Regions from separate parts of the Tardiphaga sp. GW822-FHT04G09 genome, predicted to be linked through region 2. Evidence: predicted binding sites of a transcription regulator. Region 2 holds the regulator's gene; the other holds the start of a gene.
What was found. The regulator PhoB, encoded in region 2, activates phosphate uptake and scavenging genes when phosphate is short. The targets are predictions, from matches to a motif close to TGTCATNNANCTGTCAT.

Region 1: the regulator PhoB is predicted to act here: its motif matches at 7,167-7,183, upstream of AC1RLZ_RS05760 (BtaA family protein).

Annotation. Positions count from the first base shown of each region.
Region 1 covers NZ_JBXAMO010000002.1:422,083-433,472, forward strand. Annotated here, with positions in the region: gene AC1RLZ_RS05715 (SOS response-associated peptidase) at 28-783, shown strand; gene AC1RLZ_RS05720 (GNAT family acetyltransferase) at 860-1,288, opposite strand; gene AC1RLZ_RS05725 (FAD-binding oxidoreductase) at 1,285-2,742, opposite strand; gene AC1RLZ_RS05730 (L-threonylcarbamoyladenylate synthase) at 2,794-3,789, opposite strand; tRNA gene AC1RLZ_RS05735 (tRNA-Pro) at 3,884-3,960, shown strand; gene AC1RLZ_RS05740 (NAD-dependent protein deacetylase) at 4,167-4,976, shown strand; gene AC1RLZ_RS05745 (hypothetical protein) at 5,012-5,230, opposite strand; gene AC1RLZ_RS05750 (putative bifunctional lysylphosphatidylglycerol flippase/synthetase) at 5,478-6,425, shown strand; gene AC1RLZ_RS05755 (class I SAM-dependent methyltransferase) at 6,427-7,119, opposite strand; gene AC1RLZ_RS05760 (BtaA family protein) at 7,292-8,500, shown strand; gene AC1RLZ_RS05765 (ABC transporter ATP-binding protein) at 8,677-9,384, opposite strand; gene AC1RLZ_RS05770 (ABC transporter ATP-binding protein) at 9,371-10,114, opposite strand; gene AC1RLZ_RS05775 (branched-chain amino acid ABC transporter permease) at 10,111-11,040, opposite strand; gene AC1RLZ_RS05780 (branched-chain amino acid ABC transporter permease) at 11,042-11,390, opposite strand, start outside.
Region 2 covers NZ_JBXAMO010000014.1:108,236-119,625, reverse strand. Annotated here, with positions in the region: gene pstA (phosphate ABC transporter permease PstA) at 1-364, shown strand, start outside; gene pstB (phosphate ABC transporter ATP-binding protein PstB) at 361-1,185, shown strand; gene phoU (phosphate signaling complex protein PhoU) at 1,214-1,927, shown strand; gene phoB (phosphate regulon transcriptional regulator PhoB) at 2,019-2,723, shown strand; gene AC1RLZ_RS21705 (GcrA family cell cycle regulator) at 2,991-3,500, opposite strand; gene AC1RLZ_RS21700 (aspartate aminotransferase family protein) at 3,947-5,185, shown strand; gene argF (ornithine carbamoyltransferase) at 5,185-6,123, shown strand; gene AC1RLZ_RS21690 (Hsp33 family molecular chaperone) at 6,299-7,297, shown strand; gene apaG (Co2+/Mg2+ efflux protein ApaG) at 8,367-8,759, opposite strand; gene AC1RLZ_RS21680 (OpgC domain-containing protein) at 9,006-10,262, shown strand; gene AC1RLZ_RS21675 (SGNH/GDSL hydrolase family protein) at 10,259-11,017, shown strand; gene AC1RLZ_RS21670 (SGNH/GDSL hydrolase family protein) at 11,017-11,390, shown strand, end outside.

The sequences.
Region 1 (11,390 bases), on a different contig from region 2:
CGCCTGAACAAGGATTGCGGATCGAGAATGTGTGGGCGGTTTGTCATTACGTCGGCGCCGGAAGCGTTACGGCAGGTATTCGGCTATATTGAGCAGCCGAACTTCCCTGCCAGATACAATGTTGCGCCGACGCAGCCGGTTCCCGTTGTCATCGTTGAAAACGGATCCCGGCATTTCCGTCTGATGCGATGGGGCCTTTTGCCCTCCTGGGTCAAGGACCCGCGGAAGTTTACGCTTCTGATTAATGCACGCGCCGAGACGGTACAAGAAAAGCCTGCCTTCAAAAACGCGATTCGCCGCCGACGCTGTCTGATTCCGGCCGATGGTTACTACGAATGGCAAAATCGCGGTGAACGCAAACAACCGTATTTTATCCATCCACATGCAGGAGGTCCGATGGGCTTCGCGGGTCTTGCCGAAACCTGGATGGGCCCGAACGGTGAAGAAGTCGACACGGTTGCGATCATTACTGCGGAAGCCAGCACGGGCATGTCGGTTCTGCACCATCGCGTACCGGTGACGATCGCGCCCGATCATTTCGGCCGGTGGCTCGATTGCAGTGCGGATAGCGCATCTGACGTGATGACGATGCTCGCCGCACCCGGAGACGGCACCTTCGCCTGGCATCCGGTGGCGATGGCCGTCAACAAGGTGGCCAATGACGATGCACAGCTCATCCTGCCGATCTCGGCAGAGGAAGCTGCTGTGGAGCAGGTGAAGCCGTTGCGGGCGCCGCGCAAGGTGATAGTGAGCGAGGACGACGGTCAGGGCTCGTTGTTTTGACAGCAGGACGGGTAGAGCGTCTTCGCGAAACCCATCCTTGCTTTTCGCTACGCTCCACCCATCCAACAATTGCGACCTACGGCGTCAGGGGCCGGCCATCGAGCCACTTGGCATAGATCACGCGTTTCTGTTCGCCATAGCCGAGCGACTCGTAGAATGCCTGCACCTTGGTGTTATCCGAGCGCACCATCAGCTGCATTTTCTCGATACCGCGTTCGCGCAGCCAGTCTTCGGCTGCCGTCATGATGCCGCGGCCGAAATCCTGGCGCTGATGGTCCGGATCGACCGAGACGTAATAGACCCAGCCGCGATGGCCGTCATGGCCGACGAGTACGGAGGCGACGATGGTCCTTCCCTTGCGGCCGACCAGCACATCGGCATTGGTGCCGGCGCGCGCCAGCCGGATATCGGCTTCCGGATCGTTCCAGGGCCGCACCAGTCCGCAGCGCAGCCAGAGCTGGATGACTGCCTGAATATCGGTGTCGACGAGCCGGGCAACTTTCAATGTTGCACCGGCAGCAGCACCTTGCCCGGATTGAGGATGTTCAGTGGGTCCAGCATGGTCTTCAGGCTGCGCATCAGCTCGATGGCGACGGGGTCCTTCACCGAGGGCAGCTCAGCCGCCTTCATCTGGCCGATGCCGTGTTCGGCGGAGATCGAACCGCCCATGCGCAGCACGACCTCGAAGACGACTTCGTTGACGTCATGCCAGCGCGCCAGGAATTTCTCGCGGCCGTCGCTGTCCCCGAGCGTCTCCTTGGGCTGCGTGACATTGTAGTGGATGTTGCCGTCGCCGAGATGGCCGAACGGCACCGGCCGCGCGCCGGGCATCAGCTTCACGACGGCTGCGTTGGCTTCAGCAATGAAGGCAGGTACCGATGCGACGGGGACCGAGATGTCGTGCTTGATCGAGCCGCCTTCCGGCTTCTGCGCCGGCGAGATTTCCTCGCGCAGTTTCCAGAACGCCTGCCGCTGGGCGATATTCTCGGCGATCACGGCATCGTCGACGATGCCGTCTTCCATGCCGCGCTCCAGGATCGCTTCCAGCGTGGCGCGCGCGTCGTCGCGTCCCGAGGACAATTCCATCAGCACATACCAGGCGTGCTTGCCGGCGAGGGGATCGCGAATGCCGATGCCGTGGCGGACGCTGAAATCCACCGCGATATCGGCGATCAGTTCGAAGCTCGTGAGATTGCCGGCGGCCTCGGAGCGCGAGATGCCGAGCAGCTTCAGCGCATCGTCCGGCGATTTCAGGCCGACAAAGGCCGTCTCGACCGCGCGCGGCTTCGGAAACAGTTTCAGCGTTGCGGCGGTGATGATGCCCAGCGAGCCCTCGGCGCCGATGAAGATGTTGCGCAGGTCGTAACCGGTGTTGTCCTTCTTCAGCTTCGACAGGCCGTTGAGAATGCGGCCATCGGCCAGCACCACTTCGAGGCCCAGCGCCATCTCGCGCGCCACGCCATAGGCGAGCGCCGTGGTGCCGCCGGCATTGCTGGAGAGATTGCCGCCGATGGTGCAGCTCCCCTCGGAGCCCAGCGACAGCGGGAACAGCCGGTCGGCTTCCGCGGCGCGCTGCTGCGCGACCTGCAGCACGAGGCCGGCTTCCACCGTCATGGTGTTGGACGAGGTGTCCAGATCGCGCACCTTGTCCATCCGGCGCATCGACAGCACCACCTCGCCGCCATAGGGCGTCTGGCCGCCGACGAGGCCGGTATTGCCGCCCTGCGGCACCAGCGCGGTGCGCGTCTCGGTGGCGAGTTTGCAGATCGCGGCGACTTCAGCCGTCGAGCCCGGGCGCAGCACCAGCGGTGACGTGCCGAAGAACAGGTTGCGATCCTCGGTGACGTATTGATGCACATCGGCCTGATCGGTGATGGCGTATTTGTCGCCGACGATGGCCCGGAAGCGCGCGATGGTTTCGGGGGAGAGCGTGGGCGGCTTCGGCTGGACGATATTCATAACTATTCCCTTGGATATTTTCTTGGCGCGTTTCTTGGTCTCGCGTTCGATTTACACGGCGGCGCGGCGCAGCCGGTCGTTGATGGCTTCGCCGAGCCCGTGGTTCGGCACCGGCATCACCGCGATACTGGTGGCGCCCGAAGCGACGGCAGCTGCGTCGAGCGCGCGAAGATAGCCGAAAAGATTGGTGGCGGCTTCCTCGAGATCGCCTTGTTCAGACAAATTCAGGATAGCGGCGGCGCCCTCCATACCCGGCAGCGGGGCCGATCCGAAGGCCAGCAAGGCCTCACCGGGGCTGACGGCCTCGGCCAGCAGCCGCACCCGTGTCCGCGGCGCGTAATGCGAGGCCAGCATGCCCGGCGCCAGCGGCTGGTTTGTATCGCTCGCGGGTTCGTCCGGCGGGCTTGCCAGCGGCTGACCCAAGACCCGCTCGATCGCCTCGCGCGGCAGGCCGCCCGGCCGCAGCAGCATCGGCTGGTCGAAACAACCGACGATGGTGGATTCAACGCCCACCTCAACCGGCCCGCCATCGAGAATCATGTCGATCCGGCCCTCCAGATCGCTCAGCACATGGGCTGCGGTGGTCGGCGAGACGTGTCCGGAGATATTGGCCGATGGCGCCACCACGGCACCGCCAAAGGCCTGCAGCAGCGCGTGGGCCACGGGATGCGCCGGTACGCGGATGGCGACCGTATCGAGCCCGGCGGTGGCCAGGTCGGCAACCGGGCAATCCGCCGCCTTGGGCAGCACCAGCGTCAGCGGTCCCGGCCAGAACGCTTCGGCCAGCGCCAGCGCGCGCGCATCGAAGCGGGCAATGCGCCGGGCAGCGGCGAGATCGGCCACATGGGCGATCAGCGGATTGAACGACGGCCGGCCCTTGGCCTCATAGATCCCCGCCACGGCCCGCGGATTGGCCGCATCCGCGCCGAGCCCGTAGACCGTCTCGGTGGGGAACGCCAGCAGCCCGCCTGCGCGCAGGCAGCGCGCCGCCTCCACAATATGGGCGGTGTCGGCAGGGCTCATCCGGGTTGTCAGGCCTGTGGCCATGCAGGGCAGATCCTTGTTCTGGAAAATCGGTCAGGCTTCTTTACCGGGGTTCTTGCAGGATGCGAAACCCAAGGCTATAAGCCGCGCTCTTAGTCGGAGTGTGGCTCAGCCCGGTAGAGCACTGCGTTCGGGACGCAGGGGTCGCAGGTTCGAATCCTGCCACTCCGACCATGATTTCAATGGCTTAGCGCTCACTTGCAGCGCCCCTATTGGCCAGAATCTCCCGATTTTCATCCATCGGCTCACCGGCGATGTTCGGTGCGGCGGCGTGATCGCGCGCGGTGGAATCGCCGAATTCCGCCCCCACATATGCAGTCCCATGCGTCGCGCCGGCGTCCGCTTGGCATCATTTCTCGCCGAGAGATAAGCCTTCCCTGATGACCCCACCCAATGCCCTCCGCGATTTCGTTGATCGCCACGACCGTCTTTTTGTCCTGACCGGTGCCGGCTGCAGCACCAATTCGGGTATTCCCGACTATCGTGACACCGACGGCAACTGGAAGCGGACGCAGCCCGTGACGTTTCAGGCGTTCATGGGCGAGGAACTGACGCGGCAGCGCTACTGGGCACGCAGCCTCATCGGCTGGCGGCGGTTTGGCCAGGCGCGGCCGAACGATGCGCATCACGCATTGGTGCGCCTCGAACAGCTCGGCAAATGCGAGGTGCTGCTCACCCAGAATGTCGATCGGCTGCATCAGGTCGCCGGCAGCACGGGGGTGATCGACCTTCATGGCCGGCTCGATCTTGTTCGCTGCATGGGATGTGAACGCCGCATCCAGCGCGACGAGTTTCAGCATGAGATGGGTCGCTTGAACGCAGGATGGCTCGACCTCGATGCGGCCGTCGCGCCTGATGGCGATGCCGATCTGGAGGGCGTTGATTTCGCGTCTTTCGTGGTGCCGGCCTGCACGCAGTGTGGCGGCATCCTCAAGCCGGACGTGGTGTTCTTCGGTGAGAACGTGCCGCGCGACTTCGTCGATGCTGCGCTCGGCCATCTGCACAAGGCCGACGCTATGCTGATCGTCGGCTCATCGCTGATGGTGTATTCGGGCTTTCGCTTCGTTCAGGCCGCTGTGCGTGCCGGGATCCCCATCGCGGCGATCAATCTCGGCCGCACGCGCGCCGATGAATTTCTCAGCTTCAAGGTCGAAGACCGCTGCGAGGATGCGCTGACGTTCCTGTTGTAGCGGCGGCGATGGCCGCGGAGACAAGCGGCGGCAGCTTAGGCCGCAAGGTCCCACAGACGTGGACAGCCGCGCAAAACCACGGCCCGGCCCGTAGGTGTCAGCGTCGGATCAGTGTCCGACAGCGCGACGAGCCCCATCGCAACCAGCTGATCGAGAACGTAACGGTTCAGCCGAACGGGCAGGCCGGCTGGGCGGAGTGCCCGCAGCGTGTCCCATTGATTTTCGGTGAGCTGATATTCGGTCTCGGTCGACATGGTGTCCTGCTTAGGTCAATCAATTCAGTGTGGGTGGCTTACGAGCGTCGCATGAATTTGATGCGACAACGCGACGGCTAAATCTGGGAATCACCGGATTGTTAGGCGATGCCAAGGCGCTGCTTTTGCGCAGCTGTCACATGGACGTGCAACAGAACGCGCAAACACAAGCGCGAATCACGGCGTGCTCAGACCTAATGAAAAGTGGAACGATGTGCCACCCGCATTGAGAAATATCATTCAGCTGATGCGCGCGCGCCTCAGCTGGGGATGGCTTGGCGCAATCCTTAGCATAGCGATCGCGACCATTGCGTTTATGGCGCTGACCAGGGCGCTCAAGGGCGTGGATTTCGCCCATGTGCTGGCGGCGATGCAGACGGTGCAGCCGACGAGCATTGCGCTCTCGCTGTCCCTGGTGGCGATCTCCTATGGCAGTCTGACGCTGTATGACTGGCTGGCGCTGCAGATGATCGGGCGGGGGGACATTCCCTTCAGGATTGCAGCGCTGGCCAATTTCACCAGCTATCCCATCTCGCACGGCACCGGCGCCGTGCTGCTGGTCTCATCGGCGGTGCGCTACCGGATCTATGCACCACATGGCATCGGTCCTGCCGGCGTCGCGCGTATCTGCTTCCTGACCGGACTCACCTTCTGGCTCGGCAATCTCACCGCGCTGGCGCTCAGCACCCTGCATGAGCCGGGCGCCATCAGCCGGATCGATCAGCTCTCGCCCGAGATCAACCGCTTCATCGCTGTCGCAATTCTCGTGGGCATCGTCGCCTATGTCGCCTGGACGTGGAACGGTATGCGGACGCTCGGCGGCCGCAACTGGTCGGTGCCGGTGCCCAGCGGGCGCAACGTGTTCTTTCAGATCGGCATCGGGCTCGTCGATCTCGGGGCGGCGGCGCTGGCGATGTATGTGCTGATCCCCGAAACGATGGATATCGGCGTCGCGCAGGTGATCGTCGTCTTCATCGCTGCGACGCTGTTGGGATTCGCCAGCCACGCACCCGCGGGCATTGGTGTGTTCGACGCAACGATCCTGGTCGGGCTCGGCGGCGAACATACTGAAAAACTGCTGGCCGTGCTGCTGCTGTTCCGGCTGTTCTACCACCTGATCCCGTTCGTGCTGTCGCTGGCGCTGTTCGGCGCCGTCGAGGCCTATCGGAATGTGAACAGACGCAAGCTGGCCTGAACTACTTCGGCAACGTCAGCACCGCCGATTGCGCGTAGCCGCGGAACGGGCGTTTGAAATCGAGATTGGCATGGTGACGCTCGGCGAGCGTCTTCAGCACATCGAGAAGTTCGCGGCGCGGCGTCACGTCGAACAGTGTCAGCCAGCGCAGCAGCAGTGTGCTGGCGAGTTTGGGCAACCGCTCCTGATGGCCGAAATCGACGATGTGCAGTTGTCCGCCGGGCTTGAGCTGCGACACGGCGTGATCGAGCACATCCTGCCAGCTCGGGATCATCGACAGGGTGTAGGAAATCATGACGTGATCGAATGACGGAACGGCGAAGATGCGTGCCGGATCGAAATTCGTCGCATCGCCATGGGCGACGCGGACGGTATCCGCGAGGTCGTTGCGTGCAATCGATGCGATGGCCGTGGTCAGCATCTCGGTCGAAATATCGATGCCGTAAAATACCGCCTGTGGATATTTCCGGGCAGCCTGAACGAGATTGCGGCCGGTACCGCAGCCGATCTCCAGCACCAATGCGCCCGGCACCGGCGCCAGTTCGGCGATGAGCTGGTCGCGGCCGAGAAGATAGTACCGGCGCGTCGCGTCATAGATGAAGCGCTGCCAGCGATACATCCGGTTCATGCGATGCGTGGCCTCGTTCGACCACGCAGGCTGACCGCCATCCTCGTATTCGGAGACAATCGTCATGGCTCACCTCATCGCTCAACTATCAGCGCGATCCTTTTCATCGCCACACGACAGCGGTGTGACAGTGGCTTTGTGGCAAGAAAGTCGCTGATTGGAGAAGGTTCTGTCGCAAAACCGCAGTCTGCGCTTGATAAAAATATCAGATTGTCGATTCGAAGGGTCCAAGAAGCCGATGAATACGCATCTGATCGCCGACGCCGTTCGCAATAGCCGTGGTCGCGAGGAAACGACGATCTGGGACAGGCTGTTTGCCTTCTGGTTCCGCCGGCTGGTCTACACCCAGATCTGGGAAGATCCCGAAGCGGATATGGCGGCACTGCAGCTGGCGCCCGGTTCGACCATCGTCACCATCTCCAGCGGCGGCTGCAATGCGCTGTCCTATCTGTCGGCGAAGCCCGAGCATGTCTATGCGGTCGATCTCAACGAGGCGCATCTGTCGCTGTTGAAGCTGAAACTCGCCGGCTTGCGCGCGCTGCCGAACTATCAGGACTTCTGGAAATTCTTCGGCGAAGGCGCGTCGGATACCAATGTGGGTCTGTACCGCGAACGGCTGCGCCCGCTGCTCGATGCCGAAGCGCGCGGCTATTGGGACGAACGCGATATCCAGGGCCGCCCCCGTTATGGTTACTTCAGCGACGGCTTCTATCGCCATGGCGCGCTCGGCCGCTTCATCGGCTTCGCGCATGGTCTGGCGAAGCTCGCCCGCATCGATCTCAAGGCGTTACTGCACGACGACGCCCAGTCGCCCGCGCGCAAGCGCGCGCTGGAGCGCCTGCACTGGCTGTTCCATTCGCGGCTTGCCCGTATGATGACGAAGACGCCGGCCCTGTTGTTCAGCCTCGGCATTCCGCCGCAGCAACGCACGCTGCTCGGCGGCAATCAGCCGCTCAATGAAGTGCTGCATCAGCGCCTGCTCGCGCTGATCGACGTGCATCCGAACGCGAACAATTATTTCGCCTGGCAGGCGCTGAGCCGCAGCTATGTCGGCCCCGGCGACAAATGCCTGCCACTGTATCTGCAGCAGAGCCGCTATGCGGAAACTGCCAGCCGCGCCGCGCTGGTCACACCGGTCCATGCCAATCTGCGCGTGTTCATTGAGAGTCTGCCGGCCCGCCAGATCGACGCGGTGGTGCTGCTGGATTCGCAGGACTGGATGGCGCCGGACGAAATCCGTGCGCTGTGGGATGCGATCGACCGCGCCGGCAATGACGGCATCCGCGTGATCTTTCGCACGGCCGGCGCCGAATCGCCGCTGGACGACCCGGAACATGCTTCGCTGCGCGAGACGTGGCAGCGCGACGACGCGCGCAGCGCTGCAGGTCTGGCTGCGGATCGCTCAGGCATCTATGGCGGGTTTCATCTGTATACGCGGAAGGGGTGATCCTAACCTCGCCTCGCTTGCGGGGAGAGGTCGTCCTTCGCATGCGTAGCATGTGAAGGCGGGTGAGGGGGACTATCCTCATGCTCGGAGCCTGCTGATAGTCCCCCTCATCCGTCTCGAACGCGCTTCGCGCCTTCGAGCCACCTTCTCCCCGCATGCGGGGAGAAGGAATCGGCTCACACCCCCAGATAAATCTGCTGGATGTACTTGTCGCCGGCGATCTCCGCCGACGTTCCCTCACGGATCGTCCGCCCGTGTTCCAGCACATAGATCCGATCCGCGATCCGCAGCGTCGATGTCGCGTCCTGTTCGACGATCAGGATCGCTGTACCGTCTTTCCTGATCTGCTGGATCGAGTCGAAGATCAGTCCCTTTAGCCGCGGCGCGATGCCGACAGAGGGCTCGTCGAGCAGCAGCAATTCCGGACGTCCCATCAGCGCGCGGCCGATGGCGACCATTTGCTGCTCGCCGCCGGACAGTGTGCTGGACTGTTGCCATTGCCGTTCGCGCAGCACCGGGAACAGCGCGAAGACGCGCTCCAGGTCCTTCTCGACGTCGGCGTTATTCTTGCGAAGGTAAGCGCCGAGCTGCAGGTTCTTCAGCACCGAGAGTTCCGAGAACAGCTTGCGCCCCTCAGGACAGTGGCAGATGCCCCTGGCGACGACATTATACGGCTCGATCGGATGCAGCGACGCATCCTTGAAGTTCAGCGTACCCTGCGAGGCGATGCTGCGCGAGATGGCCTTCAGCAGCGTGGTCTTGCCGGCGCCATTGGGGCCGAGCACGCCGACGAGTTCGCCTTTCTCGACCTTGATCGAGACGGACTCGATCGCCAGCGCCTTGCCATAGCTGACCTTGAGATCGGCGACTTCAAGCAGGGGCATGAGCGTCCTCCGTCTTGCCGATATAGGCCTCGATCACCTTCTCGTTCTTCACGATCTCTTCGGGCGGGCCGATGGCGATGATCTCGCCGAAATTCATCGCGATGACGCGCGATACCAGCGCCATGAATTCGCGGAGTTTATGTTCGATCAGAAGGATGGTGAGGTTTTCCTCGCGATGCAGCCGGCGGATCAGTTGTGCCAGTTGCTCGATCTCGCTGCTCCCCAAGCCTGCAAAAGGCTCGTCGAGCAGCAACAGGTCCGGCCGGGTTGCCAGTGCGCGCGCGATTTCGAGCCGCCTGAGGTCGCCGTAAGGCAGCGTCTCCACCGGCTCCCTGTCGCGTCCGCCAAGTCCGACCTGGGCGAGCAGATAGCTGGCGCGCGCCTCTTTGTCCTTGTCCTCGCTGGCGCGGGGGGACATACAGGCGACCAGCACGTTCTCCAGCAGGTTCATGCCGACGAACGGGCGCGTGAGCTGGAAGGTTCGCGCCATGCCGCGATTGACGACCTTGTATGGCGCGAGCTCACGCACCAGATCGCCGTTGAAATAGATGGTGCCGGAAGTCGGCTGCATGAAGCCGGTGAGGATGTTGAACAGCGTGGTCTTGCCGGCGCCATTGGGACCTAGAATGCCGGTGAACTCGCCTTTCTTCAGGGTGAAGGACGCGTTCTTGACGGCGGTCAGGCCGCCGAAGCGCTTGGTCACGCCGTTGACTTCGAGCAGGTCGGTCATCGGAAACGCTCCGTCATGCGGCGCCACAGGGGAGCGATCAGTCCGTTGGGCAGGAAGAACAGGATCAGCATCAGGGTCAGCGTGTAGATCCACAGCCGGTATTCGCCGAAGCCACGCAGCATCTCGGTGAGCAGCGTCAGCAGGATCGCGGCAACGGCAGCGCCGTAGATCGAGCCGATACCGCCGACATAGACCATGATGATGACGGTGATCGACACCACGACGGAGAACAGCGGCGGCGACACCTGGAGCTGGTAATGCGCGTAGAGCGCGCCGCCCAGACCGGCAAAGCCGGCCGATATCATCAGCGACACGATCTTGTAGAAGGTGACATTGATGCCGGCGGCCTGACAGGTGGCCTCGTCGCCGCGGATCGCACGCAGCAGCAGGCCCCAATGGGATTGCGCCAGCAGCGTCAGCGCGATCACCGTGACCGCCAGAATGGCGAGCACGAACCAGTAGTAATGCAGCGGATTCTTGATGAGGGGATCGAGGCCGTAGAGGCCTTCCTCGCCGCCGGTATATTCCCAGAAGATCAGGCACAGGCGCTGCAGGATGGCGGAGGCCGACAGCATGGCCAGCGCAAAGTAGGGCCCGCGCAGGCGCAGCGTGGGGAAACCCACCAGCAGGCTGAAGGCGATGGCGATGACGACGCCCAGCGGCAGGCTGATCCACGGGCTGGCGGACCAGATGCTGGAGAGGAAACCGGCGGTATAGGCGCCGGTGCCGATGAACAGCGAGTGTCCGAAGTTCTCGCGGCCGGTGAGGCCGGACATGAAGTCCCAACTCGACGCCCAGATGCCGTAGATGGCGCACACTGTCAGCACGCCGGTGAGATAGTTGCTGGCGGCGAACATGGGCGCCAGCGCGAGAATGGCGACGACGATGATCCCGCCGGCGATATCAATCGGTGAAATGCGCTTCATGTCAGAACGCCGCCCGTCGACCAAGGATTCCGGATGGCCGTATCATCAGCGTGACGACGACCGCGACCAGCGACACCAGCTCGGTCCATGATGACGAAATCAGATAGGCCACGATGGTCTCGGAATAACCGAGGATCAGCGATGCGATGATACTGCCGGGGATCGAGCCCAGCCCGCCAACGATGACAATGGCGAAGGCCTTCACCATCGGCAGCAGGCCCATGGTCGGCTGCACCGTAAGGAACGGCGACACCAGTACGCCAGCGAGCGCCGCAGTGCCGGCGGAGATCGCCATCACGATGGAGAAGATGCGGTTGGTCGGTATCCCCATATATTGCGCGGCTTCCGGA
Region 2 (11,390 bases):
CGGCCTCGTACCCAACCCGCTGCGTGAAGCGGCCTCGGCGCTCGGCCTGCCGCGCTCCCTGGTCATCAAGCGGATCGCCTATCGTGCAGCCCGGGCCGGTCTGATCACCGGCGTGCTGCTGGCGACGGCGCGTGTCGCCGGTGAAACGGCGCCGCTGCTGTTCACCGCGCTGAGCAACCAGTTCTTCAGCCTCGATCTCACCAAGACGATGGCCAACCTGCCGGTGACCATCAACAACTTCGTGCAGAGCCCCTACGAGTATTGGAAGCAGCTCGCCTGGAGCGGTGCCCTGATCATCACCTTGACCGTACTTGCCCTTAACATTGGCGCACGCATTCTCGGCGCCGAGAGGACAGCAAAATGAGTGAGCTTTCTGTGTCGTCTGGCGTTCCCTCCGTCTCGATGCCGCCGCCGGTCCTGCAGGGCGAGACCCGTCCCAAGGTCACCGTGCGCGACCTGAACTTCTATTACGGCGAACACCATGCCCTGAAGAAGATCAATCTGACGCTGATGGCGAACCGCGTGACCGCCTTCATCGGCCCGTCGGGCTGCGGCAAGTCCACGCTGCTGCGCATTTTCAACCGCATGTATGATCTGTATCCGGGCCAGCGCGCCGAAGGTCAGCTCATGCTCGATAACCAGAACATTCTGGATCCGAAGCTGGATCTCAACCTGCTGCGTGCCCGCGTCGGCATGGTATTCCAGAAGCCGACCCCGTTCCCGATGACGATTTACGAAAACATCGCCTTCGGTATCCGCCTCTATGAAAAGATCTCCAAGTCGGAGATGGACATCCGCGTCGAGAGGGCGCTTCGTGGCGGTGCGCTCTGGAACGAAGTCAAGGACAAGCTCAACGCGTCGGGCCTCAGCCTGTCGGGTGGTCAGCAGCAGCGTCTGTGCATCGCGCGCACCATCGCGGTTCGGCCGGAAGTGATCCTGTTCGACGAGCCGTGCTCGGCGCTCGATCCCATCTCGACCGCGAAGATCGAGGAGCTGATCGACGAGTTGAAGGATCAGTACACGATCGCGATCGTGACCCATAATATGCAGCAAGCCGCCCGCGTCTCCGATACCACGGCCTTCATGTATCTCGGCGAACTGATCGAGTTCGATCAGACCAACAAGATCTTCACGTCGCCGACCGATCGCCGTACCCAGGATTACATCACCGGCCGCTTCGGCTGACGCGACATGTTCGCGGGAGGATTTAGAGATGGCTTTTGAACACACCACCAAGGCATTCGACGACGATCTGCAGGATCTGACCCGTCTCGTTGCCGAGATGGGCGGCCTCGCTGAACGGCAGATCGTCGAATCCGTCGATGCGCTGATCCGCCGGGACGTCGCACTCGGCGCCCGCGTCGTCGCCGCCGATGCCGAGATCGACCAGTTGCAGCGCACGATCGAAGAACGTGCCGTGCTGACCATCGCCAAGCGCCAGCCCATGGCTGTCGACCTGCGCGAGATCGTCGGCGCGCTGCGCGTCGCCACCGATCTGGAGCGGATCGGCGATCTCTCCAAGAACATCGGCAAGCGCGTCAATGCACTCGACAGCGACTTCCACCCGCTGAAGCTGATCCGCGGTCTCGAGCACATGACCGACCTCGTGACCACCCAGGTCAAGTCGGTGCTCGACGCCTATGCCGCGCACGATCTGCCGGCAGCCATGACGGTGTGGAAGGGCGACGAGGAAATCGACGCCATCTGCACCTCGCTGTTCCGCGAACTCCTCACTTACATGATGGAAGATCCGCGCAACATCTCGTTCTGTATCCACCTGATGTTCTGCGCCAAGAACATCGAGCGGATCGGTGACCACGCCACCAATATCGCGGAAACCGTGTTCTACATGATCGAGGGTCAGCAGATGGTCGACAAACGTCCGAAGGGCGACATGACCAACTTCGCGAATACGCCGACGGCCTGAAGCATGATGCGGAAAAGGGGAAGCCGGTCTTCCGCTCGGATCATGATCTAGGGCTTGTCGGACGTCACTGAGGGTATTGATCAATATGGCAATGAACGCGCGCATTTTAGTGGTTGAAGACGAGGAAGCACTCACGACGCTCCTGCGCTACAACCTCGATGCCGAGGGCTACGACGTAGAAACCGTAGCTCGCGGCGACGATGCCGACACCCGCTTGAAGGAGCGTGTGCCGGATCTCGTGGTGCTCGACTGGATGCTGCCGGGTCTGTCCGGCATCGAACTGTGCCGCCGCCTGCGCGCACGGCCCGAAACCAAGGCACTGCCGATCATCATGCTGACGGCGCGTGGCGAAGAGAGCGAGCGTGTTCGCGGTCTTGCCACCGGTGCCGACGACTACATCGTCAAGCCATTCTCGGTGCCAGAGCTCCTGGCGCGTGTGAAGGGTCTGCTGCGGCGTGCCGCGCCGGAGCGTCTCGCCACTGTGCTCGCTTTCGGCGACATCGAACTCGACCGCGACAAGCGCCGCGTCGTGCGGTCCAGCCGTCCGATCGATCTCGGTCCGACCGAATATCGCCTGCTGGAGTTCTTCCTGGAACATCCGGGCCGCGTATTCAGCCGCGAGCAGTTGCTCGACAGCGTCTGGGGCCGTGACATCTATATCGATGAGCGCACCGTCGACGTGCATATCGGCCGCCTGCGCAAGCTGCTCAATCCCGCCGGTGAGCCGGACCCGATCCGCACCGTGCGCGGTGCCGGCTACGCACTGGATGACCGCTTCGACAAGGCGGCGGAGTAGGTTTCCGCCACGCGCAGGAATCGTAGGATGGGTAGAGCGTCTTCGCGAAACCCATCGTCCCATGCGCAGGACAGCGATGGGTTTCGCTACGCTCTACCCATCCTACGCGTCTGTGGAGCGTCGCTCTCACCCGATGCCCTCATGCTTCGCATGCGGAGACCGACGTCTCCCCGCCCGGCGAAGCGAGGCTTCGCTAGGCGAGGCAAGCAAGTGCCAAACGAAAAATGCCCGGCATCGCTGCCGGGCATTTGGCTTGATACGTCCAGTTCAGCGCGTCGGCTTCGGCACCGCGCGACGGCGGTCGCTGGCCGGCTGATAGGCGATGCGCGAGTGATGTGCGCAATAGGGAGCGCCGGCCAGCGCCTTGCCGCCGCAGAAGTAGAATTCGGGGCTCGACGGATCGCCGATCGGCCAATGGCACGTGGCTTCGTTGAGTTCGACCAGTGACAGGCGCTGGCTGATCGGCACGATATTGTCATAGGCGATCGGGTCGGGCTCGGCCTCGACTTCGTAATTATGGGCCAATGCCGTGTTGCCGCGGGCCATCGGGCGGGCGACGCGCACCATCTGCTGTGCCGGGCGCGCCTTGCGCTGCCGCGGAGCTGCCGAGGAGGGGCTCTTGGCGCGGCCGGACAGGCCGAGGCGGTGAACCTTGCCGATGACGGCGTTGCGGGTCACGTTACCGAGTTCCGCAGCGATCTGGCTGGCGGAGAGGCCGCCTTCCCAGAGTTTCTTCAACTGTTCGACGCGATCGTCGGTCCATGTCATTACCGTCATCGCCATTTTCCCTTCGTGAGCGCCAGCCTGACCGGGCAGCGCTGCGAGTTGAGACTTCAAAAATCCCTGCGGTCAGAATCCTTTAGCGCTCACCGGGCGCGAATTTCGCGTCCGGCTTTTACGCCGCACTGGATGTGTCAAAAGGATCTACCGCCGCACGAGATGTCGTATCCGACGAGGCAAAAGCTACAATATGCCGTGACTCACGCGCAAGAGTCGGGCATGCCGCGTCCACATGCTTCTGCAAACAAAGCAGCGAAATCGGCTTTTTCTGCGACTCCGTGTGACTCGAAAGCCGCAGTGCGCGGTTGACAGTCCTCGCAGCACACCTAGAATAATGCCCACGTGCCGCCCGAGAAGGGCGGCACGTTTCGTTTCTAGGGTCCGTTGTTCGATTTCGCACAGTTGTCATCGACGCGGACGCAGTCTTTTCGATCGGATCGGTTATGACCAACAACGCAACGTCCTCGCCCCTCTCTCAGGCTCACTTGCTGCCTGTTTTCGCGCGTGCGGATGTCGCTTTCGAGCGCGGTGAAGGCGCCTGGCTGATTGGAACCGATGGCGAGCGCTATCTCGATTTTACCAGCGGCGTTGCTGTCAACGCCCTCGGTCATGCCCATCCGCATATGGTTGCCGCGCTGCAGGAGCAGGCCACCAAGCTCTGGCACATGTCGAACCTGTTCAAGAGCCCGGACGGTGAGCGCCTCGCCGCCCGGCTGTGCGAACAGAGCTTTGCCGACTTCGTGTTCTTCGCCAATTCGGGCGCGGAAGCGATGGAATGCGCGATCAAGGTGACCCGGCACTATCATTTCTCCAAGGGCCATCCCGAGCGCACCCGCATCATCACCTTTGAAGGCGCGTTTCATGGCCGGACGCTCGGCACGCTGGCTGCGACCGGCGCCGCCAAATATCTCGAAGGCTATGGTGCGCCGCTCGACGGCTTCGACCAGTTGCCGCTTGGCGATATCGAAGCGGTGAAGAAGGCGATCGGTCCGAACACCGCCGGCATTCTTATCGAACCGCTGCAGGGCGAGGGCGGCGTGCGTGCGCCGAGCAACGCGTTCTTCGGCGCGCTGCGCGAGCTCTGCGACAAGAACGGCATCCTGCTGATCTTCGACGAAGTGCAGACCGGCATGGGCCGTACCGGCGAACTCTTCGCCTATCAGCGTATCGGTGTGACGCCGGATGTCATGTCGCTCGCAAAAGCGCTCGGCGGCGGTTTCCCGATCGGCGCGTGCCTTGTCACGGCGGAAGCGGCCGAAGGCATGGCGCCCGGCTCCCATGGTTCGACCTTTGGCGGCAATCCCCTGGCGGTGGCCGCGGCGAATTCCGTGCTCGATATCATGCTGAAGCCCGGCTTCTTCGACCATGTGAAGAAGATGTCGCTGCTGCTGAAACAGAAACTCGCGGGCGTCGTCGACAGCCATCCGGACGTGCTCAGCGAAGTGCGCGGCGAAGGTCTGCTGATCGGCCTCAAGGCGGTGGTGCCGGCGGGCGATCTCGTGGCCGCATTGCGCGATGCCAAGCTGCTGACCGTCGGCGCCGGCGACAACGTGGTGCGCTTCCTGCCGCCGCTGATCGTCAGCGAGTCCGAGATCGAGCAGGCCGTGCAGCGGCTGGAACAGGCATGCGTGGCGCTCGGCTCATCCGCCAGGACATCTGCAAAGACGCAGGGAGCCGCGTGATGAGTACGTCACCGCGGCATTTCCTCGATCTCACGGCCGTACCGGCCAGTGAGTTGCGCAACATCATGAATGCAGCCGCCGCCATGAAGGCGAGGCTGAAGGGCCGGGACGGCTCCAATGCCGAGCCCGATCGTCCGCTCAAGAACAAGACGCTGGCGATGATCTTCGAGAAGCCCTCGACGCGCACCCGTGTGTCGTTCGAGGTCGGCATGCGCCAGCTCGGCGGCGAGGTCGTGATGCTCACCGGCGCAGAAATGCAGCTCGGTCGCGGCGAGACCATTGCCGATACCGCGCGCGTGCTGTCGCGCTTTGTCGACATCATCATGATCCGCATTCTCAATCATGACTCGCTGATGGAACTCGCGGAAAATGCGACGGTGCCGGTCATCAACGGCCTGACGCGTTTCTCGCATCCCTGCCAGGTGATGGCGGATGTGATGACCTATGAGGAGCATCGCGGCCCGATCAAGGGACGCACCGTGGCCTGGACCGGCGACGACAACAACGTGCTGATGTCCTGGGCCCATGCGGCCGAGCGCTTCCAGTTCAAGCTCAACATCGCGACGCCGCCGCAACTGTCGCCGAAGAAGCCGTTCAAGGACTGGGTCAAGGCGACCGGTGCGCCGATCACCTTCAGCGATGATCCCGATGCGATGGTGAAGGGCGTCGACTGCGTCGTCACCGACACCTGGGTGTCGATGGGCGACAAGGACGGCGAGACCCGCCACAACCTGCTGAAACCCTATCAGGTCAATGCGCGCCTGATGTCGCTGGCCAAACCCGATGCACTGTTCATGCATTGCCTGCCCGCCCATCGCGGCGACGAAGTCACCGACGAGGTGATCGACGGACCGCAATCGGTGGTGTTCGACGAGGCCGAAAACCGTCTGCATGCGCAGAAGGGCATTCTGGCCTGGTGCCTGCGCGCGGTGGCGTGAGGCGTATCGACTTTATCGCCCAAGACCTCCGTCATGCCCGGCCCTGTGCCGGGCATCCCCGTCTTGGTACCTTGCAAAGGCGTGGATGGCTGGGACAGGCGCGGCCATGACGAGCAGATATTTCCCGGTTCCCTGCACCTTTCACTTGCGGCCCTCCGACCCCAAATAGAGCGTCATGACCCCATCAGATCCAAATCTTGAGCCCGACGCCCCCATTCGCGCGCCGTCTTCCGTTCCGGTCGATGACGCGGTGCTGCCTTTTGAGGTCGCGCCGCTCGATCTGCGCGGGCGGCTGACCCGGCTTGGCCCTGCGCTCGATGAGCTGCTCGCCAAGCATGATTATCCCGCGCCGGTGGCCAAGCTGCTCGGCGAGGCGATCGTGCTCACGACACTGCTTGGCTCGGCGCTGAAATTCGACGGCCGTTTCATCCTGCAGACCCAGACCGACGGTCCGGTGTCGCTGATGATCGTCGACTTCCGCGCCCCGGATAAAATGCGCGCCTATGCGCGGTTCGATGCCGAGCGCCTGCTGCCCGGTCTTGGCACCGCGGCACTGCTCGGCAAGGGCCATCTGGCGATGACCGTCGATCAGGGCCCTGACATGAGCCGTTATCAGGGTATGGTCGCGCTGGACGGCGGTACGCTGGAAGATGCCGCGCATGAATACTTCCTGCGTTCCGAGCAGATCCCCACCAAGGTGCGTCTCGCCGTCGGCGAGGAGTGGCGCAGCGGTGAGGAGGGGGGGCCGAAACATCGCTGGCGCGCCGGCGGCATGCTGCTGCAGTTCCTGCCGAAGGCGCCGGAGCGCGTGCAGCGCGATCTCCATGCCGGCGACGTGCCGGACGGCGTGAGCGCCGATGCGGTGCCGGAAGATGACGCCTGGGTCGAAGGTCAGTCGCTGATCGGGACGGTCGAGGATGTGGAACTGATCGATCCCGATCTGTCCGGCGAACGGCTGCTGTATCGCCTGTTTCACGAGCGCGGAGTTCGCGTGTTCGCGCCCTCTCCGCTGCGCGCGGAGTGTTCCTGCTCGCGCGATGCCGTGTCCGGCATGCTCAAGAGCTTCGAGCCGCAGGACCGCGCCGACATGGTCAAGGACGACAAGGTCGTCGTGACCTGCGAATTCTGTTCGTCGGTCTACGAGTTCACACCGCAGGAAGCGGGCGTGGAATAGGGCGCCCGCCCGCGTCACGCCCGCTGTCATTCCCAGCCACTTCGCTTGGCAAGCTTGTCATTCTCCGCCACTCCAAGTGGAGTGGCGGAGGTTCGCCTGCGCGAAGGCGCGCAGTCGCCCTCAGGCAAACCAATTGGTTTGCCTGAGAATGACAGAGTGAGGCCCCCAAACATTTTTTCCTATTTCTATTGACAGCATCCCTATCTTGATTATTTTCCCTATCGTCCTGCCCCATCGAGAGGGGCGATCGCGATCGTCACGATTGCGGGGCGGGAGGCGGTGGACGCCGGAGATGCGGCGTCACGGGATATGTGGGTACCGGCTGCCTGCGGGCAGGCCGCATCGTCTGTGGTCAGGATACCACTGGGACAGGCGGCGCGGCCTGGTTGCGGATGGAACGGGCCCGCCGATCAAGTGACGGACGACCAGATTCGAAACGCGTCCGGCCCAAGAGCTTGTGCTCCCCCGGCCCTGTCGCGCAGGGCCAAACAAGGGTGACCTTGATCGGTTGCTTGGGCAAGCATTCAGCAAGCCGAAAAAACACCGCAGGCGGAACGTCGGGCAATCGCCCGTGCTTCCGAAAGTCCTGATGCATATAATTGCGGAAGACCGCATCGGCATCAGGCCCAGGGGTGCATCGGGCACCCGGCGTTCCGCACGCCCTCTCGCAAGGGGGCGGGAATGCAAGCGACGACGGCGCCCCCGCGCCGCAAACAACAGGGGCGATGACGCATGTCTGAAGGGTGTTGTTGTCTGAAGAACAGTGGCTGTTTGACAGTTGAATCGGATGAGGCCGTAGGATGGGTAGAGCGTCTTCGCGAAACCCATCAATCACACAAGCTCAGAAAGTGATGGGTTTCGCTGCGCTCTACCCATCCTACGCTGTGCACCGTCATGCCCGGCAACGCAGAAGCAAGCCCGGCCATGACGAATGAGAGCGTTACGCAAGATCGTAGGATGGGGTGAGCGCAGGCGCAGCACGCCGGAGCGAAACCCATCAACTATACGAAGAAAGCGATGGGTTTCGCTTCGCTCTACCCATCCTACATTTCTACATTTCGGCGGTCGCCTAATTCAGCACGCGCTTCCCGTCCGGTCCGTCCAGCGAGAACAGCGGCACGTCGATCTCGAACGGCTCGCCGGTATCGGTCACCATCTGATAGGTGCCTTCCATGAAGCCGGACGCCGTCGGCAGCGGTACGCCCGAGGTGTATTCGAAGCGCTCGCCGGGGCCGAGCACGGGCTGTTCGCCGACCACGCCTTCGCCGCGCACTTCCTGCATGCGGCCGGACGCATCGGTGATGATCCAGTGGCGGGTCTTCAGCTGCACGGTCTCTTGACCGGCATTGGTGATGACGACCGTATAGGACCAGAAGAACTGTCGTTTTTCCTGCGACGAGCGTTCCGGCATGAAATTCGGTTCGACGGTGACTTCAATCTGTCGTGTGATGGCGCGGTACATGGCGGTGTCATCGTCCAAAATGTGTTGCAAGCATAGCGAAAAACACATCGCCGGCCAAATCCAGGGAATTTCGGCGGGGAGTTCGGCGCCAAACGGCGGCGGACCATCGCGGTTTCAACATAGTTCCCGCATAATCGATCCGTGATTTGGTTATGACGTGACGGATCGCCCCATGCAAATGGCCTGCAGACTATGTGGGACGGTCGATTTTTCCATCATGCGATGCCTTCCGTTGAACGGTGCTGAATGACCTCTGTTGCCGATCCGATCGCTGGCCAGCCGCACGCAGATGCGCCTTCGCACGTGTCCGCGGCGCGCGCATCCACGCGTACGGACGCTGCGTCGTTTCCCGTTGCCGGCACCGAGCGCGAATTGCGTCTCGACCTGTTTCGCGGACTGGCCCTGTGGCTGATCTTCATCGATCACCTGCCGCCGAATATCCTGACCTGGCTCACGATCCGTAATTACGGCTTCAGCGACGCCACCGAGATCTTCATCTTCATCTCTGGTTACACTGCTGCCTTCGTCTATGGCCGCGCGATGCTGGAGCAGGGCACGCTGGTGGCCAGCGCGCGCATCTTCAAGCGGGTCTGGCAGATCTATGTCGCCCACGTCTTCCTGTTCACGATCTTCCTCGCGGAAATCTCCTATGTCGCAACGCGCTTCGAGAACCCGCTTTATTCCGAGGAAATGGGAATCCTCGATTTTCTCAAACAGCCCGATGTGACCATCGTCCAGGCGCTGCTGCTGAAATTTCGCCCGGTGAACATGGACGTGTTGCCGCTCTATATCGTTCTCATGCTGTTCCTGCCGCTGATCCTCTGGCTGATGCAGCGCCGCGCCGATCTCACGCTGGCGCTGTCGGTCGGTCTCTACGTGCTGACCTGGGAATTCGACCTGCATCTGGCGGCCTATCCGAATGGCGTCTGGGCCTTCAACCCGTTCGCATGGCAATTGCTGTTCGTGTTCGGCGCCTGGTGCGCGCTGGGCGGCGCCAGACGGATGTCGCGCATTCTGTCCTCGAACATCACGCTGTGGCTCTGCGTGGCCTATCTGCTGGCGGCGTTCTGGGTGACGCTGACCTGGTACATTCCGCAGATTCACCATCTGCTGCCGAAGATCATCGAGCAGTGGATGTATCCGATCAACAAGACCGATCTCGATGTGCTGCGCTTCGCCCACTTCCTGGCGCTGGCGGCGCTCACCGTCCGGTTCCTGCCGAAAGACTGGCCGGGGCTGAAATCGATCTGGCTGCGGCCGATGGTACTGTGCGGCCAGCACTCCCTCGAAATCTTCTGTATCGGGGTATTCCTGGCCTTTGCCGGCCATTTCGTGCTGGCTGAGGTCGCCGGCGGAGCTGGCATGCACGCCCTGATCAGCTTTCTCGGCATTGTTGTCATGTCAACCGCCGCATGGGTATTTTCGTGGTACAAGGGTGTCGCTGTCAAAGGCGGGTCCCGCGCCAAACGATCCGACGCGGATCTCGCAGGAGGGGAAGCATGAAGGCCGTTCTTCGGCTCACGATGCTGGCTTGCCTGCTGGTGGCGGTTCCTGTCCGGGCCGAACCGCCTGCGCAGACCTGTGAGGTTCCGGCTTATCTCCTGACATCCGAAAGTCCGCTGCCCAAGGTCGAGGCTGCGGCCAAACCGGGCGAAAAGCTCGATATTCTGGTCATTGGCAGCCGATCCTCTGTGATCGGGGTCTCCGACCACTCCGCGGCCTATCCGAGCCGCCTACAGACCTATCTCAAGGAGAAGTTGCCGGGCGTCGAGGTGAACGTGGCGCTGGAGCTGCAGGTCAAGAAGACCGCTGAAGAAATGGTCCCCACCCTGGAACAGCTGGTGACGGACAAGAAGCCGAACCTGGTGATCTGGCAGACCGGAACCGTGGATGCCATGAAACAGGCCGACGCCGAGGACTTCCGGAACGCCCTGGATGAGGGCGTCGCGGCCATGCAAAAGGCGGGAACTGACGTCATTTTAATGAATCTGCAGTATAGTCCGCGCACGGAGACGATGATTTCGGGCTCCGCCTACCTAGATAATATGCGTGTGGTGGCGCAGCAGCACGACGTCCCGCTGTTCGACCGTTTCGCCATTATGCGGCACTGGAATGAGAGCGGTGATTTCGACCTGTTCAGTCCCTCGCCCGGCATGGATCTGGCCAAGCGGGTGCATGATTGTCTTGGCCGGGCGCTTTCGACCTTTGTCGTCGATGCGGCCAAGATCAAAGCCGCGGATTTGAGGATTCAGCGTTAATGAGTTTCGTTGGTTATTTGTCTCGCCTTGCCGTCGTCGCTGCCTGTGTTGCCTCTACGACCTTCGCATTCCCCCTCTCGTCGTCCGTCGCTCGCGCGGATACGGCGCAGGCAGCGCCATTTGATGGCAAGACCGCCGAACAGACTGCCGTTGCGACCGATCCCGCAGATGCCGCAAAGAAGGGCGTCGCTGCGAAGGCTATCGACAAGGTCAAGGAAGTCGCGAAGTCCGCCACTGATATTCTGAGCCGCGTGCCGTGCCGCGCGCCGAAGGGCGGTATGAAGGCGATGGGCGCATTGCCGCATGTCGCCAGCAAGCTCGCCGCCGGCAAGCCGGTTGTCATCGTCGCCTTCGGCTCATCCTCCACTCAGGG